DNA from 2 places in the Solibacillus sp. FSL K6-1126 genome. Region 1 is predicted to be linked to the other one. Evidence: riboswitches for the same ligand, from Rfam matches in the RefSeq annotation. Region 1 holds a riboswitch; the other holds the start of a gene.
The links. A riboswitch is a leader RNA that binds a small molecule or an ion and turns the genes downstream of it on or off. The one in region 1 is predicted to bind glycine.
Positions count from the first base shown of each region.

Region 2: another riboswitch for glycine. It lies ahead of MHH44_RS08705 (amino acid permease); the one in region 1 lies ahead of gcvT (glycine cleavage system aminomethyltransferase GcvT).

Region 1 covers NZ_JBBOPD010000001.1:2,664,923-2,673,096, reverse strand. The annotation lists gene comGA (competence type IV pilus ATPase ComGA) at 1-684, shown strand, start outside; gene comGB (competence type IV pilus assembly protein ComGB) at 665-1,738, shown strand; gene comGC (competence type IV pilus major pilin ComGC) at 1,754-2,068, shown strand; gene MHH44_RS21215 (prepilin-type N-terminal cleavage/methylation domain-containing protein) at 2,071-2,622, shown strand; gene MHH44_RS13250 (type II secretion system protein) at 2,531-2,824, shown strand; gene comGF (competence type IV pilus minor pilin ComGF) at 2,821-3,276, shown strand; gene MHH44_RS13240 (shikimate kinase) at 3,586-4,098, shown strand; glycine riboswitch at 4,225-4,317, shown strand; glycine riboswitch at 4,321-4,429, shown strand; gene gcvT (glycine cleavage system aminomethyltransferase GcvT) at 4,593-5,702, shown strand; gene gcvPA (aminomethyl-transferring glycine dehydrogenase subunit GcvPA) at 5,762-7,108, shown strand; gene gcvPB (aminomethyl-transferring glycine dehydrogenase subunit GcvPB) at 7,101-8,174, shown strand, end outside.
Region 2 covers NZ_JBBOPD010000001.1:1,788,438-1,796,611, forward strand. The annotation lists gene MHH44_RS08685 (DUF771 domain-containing protein) at 1-509, shown strand, start outside; gene MHH44_RS08690 (DNA primase) at 527-829, shown strand; gene aspA (aspartate ammonia-lyase) at 883-2,298, opposite strand; gene MHH44_RS08700 (dehydrogenase) at 2,511-3,035, shown strand; glycine riboswitch at 3,358-3,436, shown strand; gene MHH44_RS08705 (amino acid permease) at 3,698-5,035, shown strand; gene MHH44_RS08710 (MFS transporter) at 5,248-6,456, opposite strand; gene MHH44_RS08715 (helix-turn-helix domain-containing protein) at 6,468-7,739, opposite strand; gene MHH44_RS08720 (GNAT family N-acetyltransferase) at 7,954-8,174, shown strand, end outside.

The DNA of each region.
Region 1 (8,174 bases):
GTTCGAATATTACGTCAAAATTATACCGTCCCCTTACAGACTTTATGTCATTTCCAGGAAAGTGTTGAACAGCTGTATCAATTGGCCAGTCTTGAAAGCGGGTTAATCCTGATTAGCGGTGCGACCGGAACCGGCAAAACGACAACGTTATATTCACTGCTCCAATATTGTTCACAGCATTTATCCCGTCACGTCATATCTTTGGAGGATCCAGTGGAAAGCAGACAAGAGCAGCTATTGCAAATACAAGTGAATGAGCGAGCCGGAATGACGTATTCAGCAGGTTTAAAAGCAATTTTAAGGCATTCTCCCGAAGTTATTATGTTAGGGGAGATTCGGGACAGGGAAACGGCAAAGGTTGCCATAGAAGCAGCGTTCTCCGGACACCTCGTCATATCAACGATACATGCAAAGGATACTGTGAACTGTATTTACCGGCTTCATGATTTATCGGTTTCACTTGAGGAGATGCGGCAGATGCTTAGAGCGGTTGTTTCACAGCGGCTAATCGAAACGGAGGTTAACGGCTATAAAGCGATTTTTGAATTTTTAACTGACGATCAATTACAGCTTGCCTTTGAATCAATTATCCAAGATAGATCTTTTACATTACCGTTTGATCAAACATTGGCAGGTCAAAGGGCAAAGCTTCTAGGAGAATACTATGAATATACCGCTCCTTAAAAATACCGCAACTGCTGCTTTATTTAAAAAACCTGTCATTAAGTCCTCAGAGCTCCCTACATTACTCCAACGAATTTCCACACTGTTAAATGAAGGCTATACATTTGCCCATAGTATCGAAATGCTGTTGCCCTATCATGTAAAACAATATGAGCCCCTCCAACAGGAAATATCGAATATATTGCGTGGGGGTGGTAGTGTAACACAAGTTTTTCAGCTACTTTCTCTTGATACACAATATTTAGTATCTATTGAGTTGGCAGAAGCGACGGGCAAACTAAGCGAAGCAATTGGTCTTGTCGCAAAACAGCTCGTTTTTCAACAGCAGGCGAAAATGAAACTAATAAAAGTGATGTCATATCCGCTCATTTTATTTACATTTTTAATTATATTGTTTTTAGCCTTTCGAACATACTTTCTGCCGAATATGTCTTCTGTTATTACATCCCGCGTCCATAGCGAATCGTCCGCAAGCATTCAGTGGTCGACGTTTTTCCTCCATATGCCAGACTACATTATTGCAGTTGGAATTGTTCTGGTCATTGTTCTTTCCATTTTTGTTTATTATATCCGTAAGAAGCGAATCGATTTACAGCTTCATCTACTGTTTAAGCTCCCTTTAATCGGCCTTTTTTGGCGACTTTTTCTGACGAGACAGTTTGCTCGCCATTTAGGCAATTTATTATTAGCTGGCTTCTCGCTCCAAAAGGCATTCGATCATTTAAAATCCCAACAGCACCAAAAGCAGATTGCCTATATTGCTGGTTCACTTCAAGAACGCATTCTTATTGGCGATTCCTTGGAGCGGACGGTGGAAGTCGTCGGCTACTTTTATCCGAAGTTTGAGCACTTTATTGCACATGGTGAGGCGAGCGGCTTATTAGGACGGGAGCTTATTTTATATTGTGAGCTTTTGGATGAAAAGCTACAGAAGATAATTGAACGAATACTGGCAATTATTCAGCCGCTGCTTTTTGTGATCATTGCCATTTGTGTTATTGCTGCCTATTTGAGTATTTTAATTCCGATGTATGATGTCATTGATTTTATATAAGAAAGGGTGGAACAGATGAAGAATGAAAAAGGATTTACGCTAGTAGAAATGCTTGTTGTTTTATTAATCATCTCCATTTTAATATTAGTCACAATTCCAAACGTTTCAAAGCACTTTGCATCAATTGATGAAAAAGGGTGTGATGCTTATATTTTGATGCTTCAAGGACAGGTAGAGGCATATAAACTGAATCATAATGAATATCCGTCTTCGGTCACAGATCTAATTGAAGAGGATTATATTGTGGAAGAAGATTTAAGATGTCCGGATAATACTGAAATTAAAATTGTGGACGGAAAAGTCGTTGGACCGGCGAACAGCGAAACGTAACCATGATGCAGAAAGTTAAATCACAGTTAACAGATGAAAAAGGTTTTACACTACTGGAAATGCTTATCGTTCTCTTTATTTTTTTAGTCGTCAATTCAGCGATTCTGTATTTTTCACAAAAGCCGTTAATGGATTATACAGAAAAACAAGTGATGAGCCAAAACGAGATGTTAATACGCATGACACAATTACTATCCATTGAGACCGGAACCTACCATAGCTTTGAAATTATTAATTGTCACCGGATTCAAGTAAGAGAGCGCAATACTTCTACTATTGTTTTCGATCAAAGAATAGCGCGGCCACTAGATATGTATTTAACTACTCCGAATAACCGGCTGATATTTAATACAAGAGGAAATGTCCAGGCGTTTGGACGACTGACATATCATTTTGAGAATAAAAGCTATCAATATTCTATTAATATCGGGAAAGCCAGAATTTTGGAAAAGGAGGTTTTTCATGAACCAGGAAGGACTAACTCTTGTAGAAACACTATTAGCAGTCGTCATTTTATTATTCCTCTCGTCGACAATGATACCGCTCACGTTTAATATGAAACAGCAAATTGCCATACAAAAAATACAAGCCCATGCAGCGGAAGTGGCTTATATAGGAGCGATGAAGTATAAAAGGTATGGTCAATCAGCCGGTACACAACAAATTGATGGCATGCAGTTTCAATGGAATTACGACGGACACCGAGTATGCGTCCGTTATGACAACAATGAAAAAGATGAGGAACTTTGTGTATGAATTTCAAGCAAACATTAAGTGAGCGGGGGTTTACACTACTGGAAAGCTTGTTTCAGTTAACCGTGTTTGTGCTTTTTACCGCAATTAGCCTGCTGATCCTCATATGGGTTCGGGATCTTCAACAGCTTGAGAAGATGAAAGATGAGGTGAACTGGGAATTGTTCGTTTATGATCTTCACCAATACAATATGAATTCCGCATCTGGTAGGGTACTCAATTCTAATATGCTGCAACTGGAAATGTTAAATGATCCCGAGGAGCGGTTGTTTGTCTTTGATAAGTCAGAAGAGCATTTGCGTAAAAGGTCGAATAAAGGGGGAAATGAGATTATGCTGCCTTTTGTTAAGGAATGGGAACTGACGATTGTTGAAAATGAAGTGAATATGAGGGTAGTGATGAAAAATGGAACAAAGCGAGAAAGAGATCTCGTATTGCCATTGCCTCCAGAATGAGAAGGGTGCATTATTTTTAATGGCTGTATTTTTATTGTTCATCGTTTCTGGTGCTGCTGTTTTCTATACAAATGCATATTTTGCGCAAATAAAAGTATATAATTCATTGGAATCTATTTACGTTCGTGCTACGATAAATATACTAAATTTACCTTAAAGTTCGACTTCTTTTTGCAAAGTCGAAAAAATGTCACATCATGCGGTTTTGTTTGATACAAAAATATTTGTGTTAAAACGCAAAATGGAAACGAAAGAATAGGTAGAGGTGTAATTGATAAAGTAGTCCGTAATTAGAAGAAGGTGAACAGCATGCGTAAAATTTATTTAGTAGGATTTATGGGTTGCGGAAAAAGTGCGATTGGTAGACGTTTAAGTTTTTTCTTGAAAATGCCGTATTACGATATGGATCACGAAATTGTACGTCAGCAGGGTATGACAATTCCTGAAATTTTTGAGAAATACGGCGAAGCACACTTCCGAAAAATCGAGACGGAATTTTTAAAGAATTTTCGTGATGAAGCATGCATTATCGCTACAGGCGGTGGGGTAGCCGTCAATGAAGAAAACAGGAGAATTATGCGCCAGACAGGGCTCGTATTTTTTCTTGATGCTAAATTTGAAGATATTTATATGCGGATTCGGAATGATAAAAACCGTCCTATTGTTCAATCGTCATCGGAACAAGAATTGGAAAATCTGTATCACCAACGCAGAAGGAGTTATCGACTAGCTGGCCATATACAAGTACTCACAGCCGGAAGAACATTAAGACAAATTGTCGAGTACATCGGGTTTCAAGTAAAACGTCTTAAAGGCGAATGATTTTACGATAATTAAACTTAATGTTCGTATTTTGAATAAAAATAAAAAAAGATTGCGTTTGCATTATATTCAATGTTAGGATATTGCTAAGAAGAGCAATAACATGAAGTAAATAATCTAACGCGGATGATGATACGGGGAGAGAACGTGATGTCACGTCGCCGAAGGAGCAAATAGCTAAGCTATGAATCTCTCAGGCAAAAAGACTCGTATTGGACGCAACTCTGGAGAGTGCTGTAATAGCTATTGTTACAAACAGCCACCAAAGGGGAAAGCCTAAATTGTGATAGAGGATCAAATTCAGGTGTAACTTTCAGGTGCCAGGACAGAGAATCTCGCTAAAGGGGATTCGTCTGTCTTTTTTTGTGGAGAAATCGGCTTTTAATATTCTGATGATTCTAATAAAAAGATAGATTTACACTTTTGATAGGTGTAATGTTGCTTTCCCCTTTGCATTGCAAAACGAACATACATAATTAAAGGAGGAAATGAACATGACAAATGAATTAAAGCTAAAGCGCACACCACTTTTTGATGAATATGCAAAGTATGGTGGGAAAACAGTTGATTTTGGCGGCTGGGAGTTGCCTGTACAATTTTCTTCGATCAAAGATGAACATGATGCGGTACGTAATCGTGCAGGACTTTTTGATGTTTCTCATATGGGGGAAATCATCGTCGAAGGTCCGGATGCACTTGTTTATTTACAAAAGATGCTTTCCAATGATATTTCGAAAATTGCAATTGGCGGCGCGCAATATAGTGCACTTTGCTATGAAGATGGCGGTGTTGTTGACGATTTACTGACATACCGTTTGGAAGATAATCGCTATTTACTATGTGTCAATGCAGCGAATATTGAAAAGGACTTCAAGTGGTTACAGCAGCATGTCGAAGGGGATGTCAAAGTGGCAAATTTGTCAGATGACTACGCTCAAATCGCTTTGCAAGGACCTTTATCTCAGGAAGTTCTGCAAACATTAACAGCAACAGACTTAACGGCAATCAAATATTTTAAATTCCAGGACAATGTAGAAGTAGGCGGACATTCGGTTCTTGTCTCGCGCTCAGGTTATACGGGAGAAGACGGATTTGAAATTTATGGTGCTCCAGCAGCGATTGTTGACTTGTGGAACAAAATTTTGGAAGCAGGAAAAGACCAAGGTGTAGTAGCAGCCGGTTTAGGCGCTCGTGATACACTTCGCTTTGAAGCTTGCCTGCCATTATATGGCCAAGAGATTTCAAAAGAAATTTCACCACTTGAAGCAGGGATTGGCTTTGCCGTGAAATTGGCGAAAGATCCGCAGTTTATCGGTCAGCAAGCATTAATTGACCAAAAAGAACATGGCCTAACACGTAAATCTGTAGGTATCGAAATGATTGATAAAGGTATTCCCCGCCATGGCTATAAAGTATTTAAAGATGGTGAAGAGATTGGTTTTGTAACTACAGGAACTCAGTCACCAATGACAAAGCGCAATATCGGTTTAGCTTTAATTGACGCAAAATTCACGGAAGTTGGAACTGAATTAGAAATCGAAGTACGAAAAAATAGAGCAAAAGCAGTTGTAGTAGAAACACCATTTTACAAGCGTGCAAAATAAAGTGAAACTTCAATCTACCCGTTAATTGCGGGATAAAACTTTTGAAAAGAGGGTTAACAATGAAACATCGTTATTTACCAATGACGGAACAAGATAAACAAGAAATGTTAGACCGTATCGGGGTTGCGACAATTGATGAACTTTTCGAGGATATTCCTGAAAAAGTTCGCTTCCAAGGAAGCTACAATATTAAACCTGCAAAGTCTGAAGCCGCTTTAATGAAAGAACTGGCACAACTTGCTTCAAAAAATAAAGATACAGCAAGTAATGTCTCATTTTTAGGTGCAGGAGTCTACAATCACTATAAACCGGTAATTGTCGATCACGTTATTTCACGTTCAGAGTTTTATACAGCCTACACACCTTATCAGCCGGAAATTTCTCAAGGCGAACTTCAAGCTATTTTTGAATTCCAAACGATGATTGCGGAACTGACAGGTATGGATATTGCAAACTCTTCTATGTACGATGGCGGTACGGCATTGGCAGAAGCAGGTATGCTTGCTGCAGGCCATACACGTCGCGGTAAATTACTCGTTTCAGGAACTGTCCATCCAGAATATCACGATGTTGTGAAAATGTATGCAACAGGACAATCAATTGAAGTTGTTACTATTCCTGCAAAAGACGGTGTGACAGACATCGAAGCATTAAAAGGCTTAATCGATGATCAAACAGCCGGTGTTATTGTTCAATATCCAAACTTCTTTGGTCAAATTGAAAACTTACAGCCACTTGCAGACATTACACACGATGCAAAAGGATTGTTTATCGTATCTGCTAACCCGTTAGCTCTTGGAGTATTAACACCTCCAGGAAAATTAGGTGCCGATATTACAGTTGGGGATGCACAAGTATTCGGAATTGCTGAAGCATTCGGTGGTCCACACTGTGGCTATTTCGCGGTAACGAATAAATTAATGCGTAAAGTACCTGGCCGTCTTGTTGGGGAAACAGTAGACCAAGAGGGTCGCCGTGGTTATGTATTAACATTACAAGCGCGTGAGCAGCACATCCGTCGCGACAAAGCGACATCTAATATTTGTTCTAACCAGGCATTACTTGCACTTGCTTCTTCAGTAGCAATGACAGCTCTTGGAAAACAAGGTATGCAGGAAATGGCGAAACAAAATATCGTGAAGACACGCTTTGCTAAAAATGCCTTTGAAGCAGCTGGTTTTGAAGTTGTTTATCAAGGGGCACACTTCAACGAAATCGTCGTTAAGACAAATCATAATGTGACAGAGCTAAACAAAGCATTAATCGAAAAAGGCATTATCGGCGGTTTTGACTTAGGTCGTGTTTATCCTGAATTAGAAAATCATGCACTCATTGCTGTTACGGAAATCCGTACAAAAGAAGAAATCGAGCAATTAGTTGCAGAAATGGGGGCTTACAATGCATAACGAAAACCAATCACTCATTTTCGAAATTACAAAACCAGGTCGTGTCGGCTACAACTTAGAGCCATTGGATGTTCCTGATTTTGATCTTGAAGAACTGCTTCCAAAAGAGTTAGTACGTCAAGAAGCGGCTGAACTGCCGGAAGTTGCAGAATTAGATATTATGCGTCACTATACAGCACTTTCACGCCGTAACCATGGTGTAGACTCAGGGTTCTACCCGCTTGGTTCATGTACGATGAAATACAATCCGAAAATCAATGAAACTGTTGCACGCTACGCTGGTTTTGCCAATGTTCACCCATTACAGGATGAGTCAACAGTACAAGGTGCAATGGAATTATTATATGATCTTCAAACATCCCTTCAGGAAATTACAGGTATGGATGAAGTAACATTACAGCCAGCAGCAGGCGCCCATGGTGAATGGACAGCATTAATGATGATCCGTGCATTCCATGAGGCAAATGGTGAAGGTCACCGTAACAAAGTAATCGTACCGGATTCGGCGCACGGTACAAACCCGGCTTCTGCTACAGTTGCAGGCTTTGAAACAATCACAATTAAATCAGGTGATGACGGCTTAGTGGATCTTGAAGATTTACGCCGTGTTGTCGGTCCGGATACAGCAGCATTAATGCTGACAAACCCGAACACTTTAGGTTTATTTGAAGAAAACATATTAGAGATGGCTGAAATCGTGCACGGTGTCGGCGGTAAAGTTTACTATGACGGCGCGAACTTAAACGCTGTTATGAGCAAAGCACGTCCTGGCGATATGGGCTTTGACTGTGTTCACCTAAACTTACACAAAACATTTACAGGTCCACACGGTGGCGGTGGTCCGGGTTCAGGTCCTGTAGGAGTAAAAGCGGATTTAATTCCATTCCTGCCGAAGCCGGTGCTAGTGAAAAAAGAGGATGGCACGTTCCACTTCGACTATAACCGTCCACAATCAATCGGTCGTGTGAAACCATACTACGGAAACTTCGGCATTAATGTCCGTGCATATACGTATATCCGTTCAATGGGTCCAGATGGCTTAAAGGCTGTAACAGAATATGCTGTA
Region 2 (8,174 bases), 880 kb from region 1:
GGACTTTAAAAGAGCTAAAAAAATATTTGAAATCTCTCGAAACAGAACCTACCGAAGTGGAAGTCTATTTTGATGGCGGTTTTAATAGAGAAGAAAAGCTGGCCGGTTTAGGGATAGTCGTCTATTATAAACAGAACGGAAAAAACTATCGCTTGCGGACGAATCAGCTGGCGGAGTATTTAACATCAAACAATGAAGCGGAATATGCGGCACTGAATCTTGCTGTAGAGCAGCTTGAGGAGATGGGCGTGCATCACCAAAAAATAAAGATTTACGGTGATTCGCAAGTCGTCATTAATGAAATGAACGGCGAATGGGGCGTAACGGATAGTGTTCTGTCAACGTGGGCAGATAAAATCGATGCGAAGCTTCAGAAGCTTGGCATTCGTCCGGAATATCAACATATTGACCGCAAACTAAACGGTGAAGCAGATCAGCTCGCGAATCAGGCACTACTGGAAGTTGAAATCTACGCGGATATTGATATACGAAAGAGTAAGAAAAGATAATTGAAGGGGGATCATTCATGATACGTTCTGTTGGCACAGGGAGTTCAAGTTTAAATAACCAGACACGTCCCCGAAATTTACAGCAACAAACAACAGCTTTCCCGAAAATCGGGGAAGAACAAGGTGTCACACGAGAGCAGGAAAAACTGCGTACAGGTGAGCCCGAAAAAGGGCCGATGATGGTCGGTGTCAAACCGAAAACACAGCTGAAATCCATTTTTGATGAGCCAAATGGAGTCGTGAAGCTAAATGCGGACGGCGATAAATTGGAAGTTAGCAAGCGTGCAATTTCACTCGCAAAAGAAGTGCTCTATATTTAATGAAAAAGCTCCGCAGGGAAAATATCCCGGCGGAGCTTTCGTTTTAGCTTTTATTATTGTTTTTCAAATGCACGTTCACCAGCAATACCGGGTTGCGTTAATTCGAATGGATTTAAGATAATATCAAGCTGCTCAAGTGTGAAATAATTGTACATTAAGCAAAGTTCGCGTACAGATTTGCCGCTATGCAATGCTTCACGCGCAATTTGACTTGAACGCTCATACCCTAAATGTGGAGCCAGTGCAGTAATAACACCGATTGAACGCTCAACAAAATCATGCAGACGCGCTTCATTCGCTTCGATATGATCCAGGCAGTATTTTGTAAATACTGTGAAACCGTTCGTCATAATTTCAATCGACTGAAGCAGATTAAATACTAGAACTGGTTCCATTACGTTAAGCTCAAATTGACCTGCTTCTGATGCAAGTGAGATTGTCACGTCGTTACCGATCACTTGGAAAGCAATTTGGTTAATTACTTCCGGCATAACCGGGTTTACTTTACCTGGCATAATAGAAGAACCTGGCTGGCGTTCCGGTAAGCGAATTTCTGCAAATCCGGCTTTTGGACCTGATGCCATTAAGCGTAGGTCATTACAGATTTTCGACATATTCATCATAGCGATTTTTAGCATTGATGATACTTCTGCATACGTATCGGTATTTTGTGTACCGTCGATTAAATTGTCTACTTTAATGAACGGGAAGCCACTGTAAACCGCAATGTTTTCCACAGCTAATTTCATATATTCTGGATCTGCATTTAAGCCTGTACCGATTGCAGTTGCGCCAATATTGATTTGCAGCATTGTCTGCTGCGCTTTTTTGATTCGAGCAATATCACGAGAAACAACGGCAGCGTAGGCACCAAATTCTTGACCTAAACGAACGGGTACAGCATCTTGTAAATGCGTACGTCCCATTTTAACGATTGAATCGAATTCTACTGATTTTTTGATAAAGCTATCACGCATCATTTCCATTGCAATAATTAGATTATCTAATGTAGAAACTGTTGCGATATGGATAGCCGATGGGAATGCATCATTTGTTGACTGCGCCATATTGACATGGCTGTTAGGACTAATGATTGAATAAGTACCTTTTTCTTCCCCTAAAATTTCCAGTGCACGGTTAGCAATTACTTCATTGGCATTCATGTTCATTGAAGTGCCTGCTCCGCCCTGAATTGGATCTACAACAAACTGGTCATGTAATAGTCCTGAAATAATGTCATCGGATGCTTGTGCAATTGCATTGGCAATTACCGGGTCCAATTTACCGATAGCGGCATTTGCAAGTGCCGAACTTTTCTTTACGATGGCAAATGCACGAATTAATTCAGGGTGCATTGTCATTTTAGTAATCGGGAAATTTTCTAATGCACGAGTTGTTTGAACGCCGTAATAAACGTCCTTTGGGATTTCTAATGTGCCTAAAAAGTCTTTTTCAATACGTGTACTCATTTGTACAAACCCTCCAAGAGAATGGTGTAATAGTTGGATAAACAACTACATTATACGCCATTTTATGATAAAAGCTTACTTGCTGAATTATTAGTTTATTTAACATAATCTTGTAAGTTTAAATTAACCAATAGTAACAGATAAAATGTGGGGAAATCGAAACTTTTTTATTTTTCATCCGACTAATTATGTAAGAAACGAGGTGATGGACATTGAAAAAATGTTTTAGTTGCATGCTTGTCATGGGACTGATTTTTCTACTTGCAGCATGTAATACGAAAGATCAAGAAACCTCATCCAATTCGACCGACCCTGTTCAGGAAGAAAATCAAGTTGAATATGAATTACTGTTTCAATTAGATTCGATTCCCCCTGAAGTTGGTACGAGTATTTCAATCGTGCAGGATGAAAAGCTTTATACGACGTGGGCCGATATTTTTGGTTTTGAATCGATTCCGCCCATCGATTTTGAAACAGAAGAAGTGCTGTTTGTCACAGGGTATTCAGATGGCTGTGGAAGAGAAATTGAAAAAATCGAAAAAGACGGGGATACATTAGTTATTACTTTAAATTACCCTGAAAATATTCGCGAGAAAGACATCGCCTGCACAGAAATTGCTATAGACAATACGTATGTTGTCAAAATGAAAAAGACAAACACAACAAAAGGTAAGCTGATCGATATCAATCGAACAACATACGAAGAAGATTCAACAGTACAGGAAAAACTGCAGTAAACGAAAACAGAATTACGAGGGGCTACCAATTCCTCTATATGAAATATTACACTGAAAATATTGAATTTTCGGTGTAATATTTTTTTAGTCATGAATCTTCTGCAAGATGAAAACATTATGTTGGGAATAAGGTTAAATTGCTATTTACATAATAACTGACTACTATTATCCATTGTAAGGCGGGCAGAAAATTGATAGTATGATTATCGTACAATAATAGTATTGAACGCGAGCTATAGGAAACTGGAAGATGCCAGATGACCTATAGGCAACTAATTGCATACATATCAAGCGTTGATCGTCGTGGATAAAACTACTGGCGGGAGCAGTTTCTGGAGAGAGCGCGTATACCGCGTCGCCGAAGGGTTCATAATCTCAGGCAAAAGGACAGAAGAGTAATGAGAGACGCTTTTCCTTAAAAATTGGTGTATGTAGCATCCACTGTTTGAAAAAGAAAAGCCCTCGATAGATGTCACAGATTTTTTTGGAATCTGGACGCGATTTCGCAGAGGCGAGATCGATTATTCTTAGACACAGGGACTGGCACATAATCAGTCCCTGTTTTAATTTTCCAGAAAAAATTACTTGATGGACCGCGATGAAGTACTTATTATTTTGCGCTGTGTAAACAGACAAAATACTTATCCTTTGGAGGAATCGTTTTGGAACAACAAGAATTAAAGCGCGATCTGAAAAATCGACACGTTCAGTTAATAGCGATTGGAGGAACAATCGGAACGGGGTTGTTTTTAGGGTCAGGTAAAGCGATCTCACTTGCAGGACCTTCTATTATCTTTGCATATTTAATCGTTGGTATCGCACTATTTTTCGTCATGCGTGCACTTGGCGAAATGCTTTTATCAAAAGGCGGCTATGCATCGTTTACCGAGTTCGCCACTGAATACTTAGGGGATTGGGCAGGCTATATTACCGGCTGGACATACTGGTTCTGCTGGGTTATGACGGCAATGGCGGATATAATCGCTGTCGGCATGTACACGCAATACTGGTTCGATATACCGCAATGGGTACCGGCTATCGCATGTTTAGTAGTTTTACTAATTTTGAATTTATTGACGGTCAAACTGTTCGGAGAGCTGGAGTTTTGGTTTGCGTTGATAAAAATCATCACAATTGTTGCATTGATTGCAATTGGAATTATATTGTTGATCATTGGTTTTGAAACAGATACAGGAAAAGTTGCCGTATCGAACCTATGGGAGCACGGAGGGTTATTCCCGAATGGGGCATTTGGATTTTTAATGGCGTTCCAGATGGTTGTCTTTGCATTCGTTGGGGTTGAATTAGTAGGGGTAGCTGCTGCTGAAACGGCAAACCCGAAAAAGAATATCCCATCTGCCATCAATAAAATTCCCGTACGTATTCTGCTGTTTTATGTAGGGGCATTATTCGTCATTTTAACAATCAATCCTTGGGATACATTAAGCGCTGCAAGTTCACCATTCGTTCAGGTTTTCGCATTGGTAGGTATTCCGATTGCAGCAGGTTTAATTAACTTTGTTGTGCTGACATCAGCTGCTTCTGCAGGAAATAGCGGGATGTTCTCAACGAGCCGTATGCTGTACAGTTTAAGTAATAATAAACAAGCACCAAAAGCATACGGTAAATTAAACAAAAATGCAGTGCCGCAAAATGGTCTGATATTTTCTGCAGTCGTAGTTTCGATTGGGGCATTGCTTAGCTACTTCATGCCGGACGATGCATTCAGTATCGTGACAACAATTAGTGCGATTTGTTTTATTTGGGTTTGGAGCATTATTCTGATTTCGCATATCATATACAAAAAGCGTCATCCGGAATTACATAAAACTTCAGTTTTCAAAGCGCCATTAACACCCTTCATCAACTATTTAGTATTGGCATTCTTCTTATTTTTACTAGTCATTATGGGTATTTCCGAATCAACGAGAACATCACTGCTGTTAACACCGTTATGGTTTATACTGCTGTTTGTTCTTTATAAGGTTCGAAAAAAATAAACAGTAAACCGGGTTTCCATCGTGGAAGCCCGGTTTTTTCTATTAGTTTATTTTCCGCAAAAATTGGCTTCTTGCTTCTGAGAAGATTTTATTGTCACATGAATCACAGGAAAATTTCCCCTGCATATTCCGTTTGTAATTCCGGTATTTTACCGTTCCTTCTATTAATAAAAATGGTTTTTTGCAGCAGTAGCAAATTGTTTCATACGTAATCATGTTAGCTCCTCCTTTACAAAAAGTGATTTATTGTATAACAGGTGGAAATAGACGATACATGCGATGACAGCGCCGATAAAGGCAAAGAGGCTAGTTGTCAGCTGAATTGTATAGATTTCCGCCAAATATCCAATGATCAAGGTTAAGGTAATTTGCATTACGCTTTCTATCAGGCCAAGCGAACTGCCGAACCGTCCCATCAATTCGGTCGGAATAGTCTGCTGGTAAAAGGTCGCGTAGCCCGCATTGCTAAATGCCATAAACAGTCCGAGCAATATGAAAGCAGCGACCGCAATCGTCAAATTAGGCGAGAAATAAAATGTGAAATAGGATAGTAACGTACATGTAAACCCGATGCCAATGTATGAGACGAGTGACAGACTATTGACGAATCGGGCTGCCAAATAGCCGCCGACAATGGCCCCGATTCCCGTGATACCTACAATGATTCCGTAAACTGAATCCGTTACTTGATGAAAATCCTTCAAAAACGACATTTCCTGAGAATCAAGCGAATAGCAGATCATTAAAGCTGTTGAATATAAAATAAAGAACTGCAGTACCGCTTTTCGTTGCGAAATGAAAGTCCAGACGATTGAAAAATCTTCACGGATGACAGCGGGTGTCAGTACAGTAGCGGTACCTGCCGATTTCTGCTCAACATTCGGCAATAAAAACATCATGAACGCACTGAACAGCAGCATGACACCATTCACCCACATTGCCGCAGCAGTACTGCTTATGGCGATAATGGCACCGCTTAAAGCAGGTCCAATCATAAAGCTTCCCGAGCCTAACATGCTGTTGATCGCATTAAACCGAAGACGATCATTTGGCAATACAAGTTTTGTAATCATAAATGTGCTGCTCGGATTGGCAAAACAGACGGCGACATTTGCCAAAAAGATAAAACTGTATATAAGCCAGATTTCCGAAAGCAGCGGCATCAAACACACAAGACCTGCGCGGAAAACATCACAAATAATTAAGATGGTTCTTTTATTGGCTCTGTCTACGATCGAGCCTGCAAAAAAACTGCACATAATGCGGGCAATCGGGCCAATGATATAGATACCCGCAACCGCAGTCGGGGATTCGGTCAAATGCCAAACCGTTAAATTGAGAGCGATCAAGTAAATCCAGCTGCCCAATTTTGATGCGCCAAACCCAAACCATAAATAGAAATATTCTTTACGTAACTTCATCTCATCACCCCTTAGCTGCTCATTCGTTGACGAACTTTTTCACTCGCTTCCAATGCCTGCCTGTAGCAATGACTTGCCTGTTTATAGGCGTGGAGCTGCTCATAAAACTGTCCCCATAATGGAGCATAGAACAGAATTAGCGAATAATACTGCTGTTCATCGAAATGGGTAAAAGCTTCATCCTCCAGTAATTTCAATCCGCGGATCGTATGTGCTGTATCAACCGCATACTGCAATAACCTCCGCTGATAAATATGATGAGGGACAGTAAACCGAATTTCTTCATAGCGATTAAAGAGTATTTCCAGCTGATCGAAATCCTTTTGTACAAAGCACGTACGCATCCAGTTGATCGCCGAATGCAAGTCTTCGTCGTATTGATTCGCCAGTTCATAATGTTTGGACGCTTCCGGGAAATTTTCCTGGCATTCAAAACAGTAGGCTATGTTGTTATGCAGTGAGCTCCATTGCACCGGTGTTTGGATGGTTTGGACATTTGACAGTAATTCAAGTCCTGCTTCAAACTCCTGAATAGCTTCACGGAATCGGTGCAAATCATTAAAAATTACACCTTTCATTGAGTAAAGTTTCAACTGAAACAACGGTTTATACTGGTGGATAAAAAATTGCTGTGCCAGTTCAATATGTTCAAGCGCTTTGTGCAACTTGTAGCTTCGGTGATTCGCAAAAGCGATATGATAATGGTAGTTAGCCAGCTCAAACGGGTGGGCATTCGATAAATATTGCGCAAATTGATTTTCCGCTTCTTTAAGGGATAACTGTTCAAATTCGTGAAAAGAAAGATGGCCGAACGCCGTAATCGCTACGAATAGCTGCGTGATCCGATCTTTTTTCCAGCTGACGAGCGGCTCGACTTCATTGAGTATTGTTCTTGCCTCATCATCTTCTTTTATTGAGTACAGGAAACGTGCATACACAAGCTTTGCCATCAGCTGCTGTTCAAAAGGCTGCTCATCGTTTTGGATATCGGTCAATTGTTTAATTTCATCGGATGTTAGCTCGGCATTTAATAATAGTTTTTCGTATAGCTGCTCCAAAAAAGCGGTTTGGTTTTTCAATTGTTGTTCGAGCTGGTTGAAATCGATGCCTAAGTTTTCAAGCAGCTGCGCATAAATCGAATGTTCTGCTATAACAAGTCCGTTCTCAATTCGGCTTAAATAGGAAGGGGTACAGATGCCGAATGCCACGTCATCTTGTTTCCGCTTCTTTTTTTGACGATAATATTTTAATAGCTTTCCCCAAGCATGTTCATTGTTTTCCATAAAAACACCTCATAGTTAGTTTACCAAAATACGAACCGGGAATATTGCGAATTTTCTTTAAAAAAAGCACAATTAACGCTGTGAAAATGGTAAACTTACACAAATCATTAAAGGATTAGATATTTTAATTGCATATTCTGAAATAGCTCTATATGATAAGAAAATAAAAAAGGGTTTATTGTTTTAAATGGGAGCTTAGATTGGAGAGATAGTAATGTTCTTTTACGAAGTAGATAATGAAATTCAATTAAAATTGATTACACAAAATGATGCAGAAGAAATCTTTGCTTTCATTGACCGTTCACGCGATTATTTACGCGAATGGCTTGGGTGGGTAGATAATACAAAAACTGTCGAAGATACACGCGATTTTGCCGCAATGAATTTATCAAAATTTGCAAAGCGTGAAGGTCTCGATACAGCGATTTTTTATAA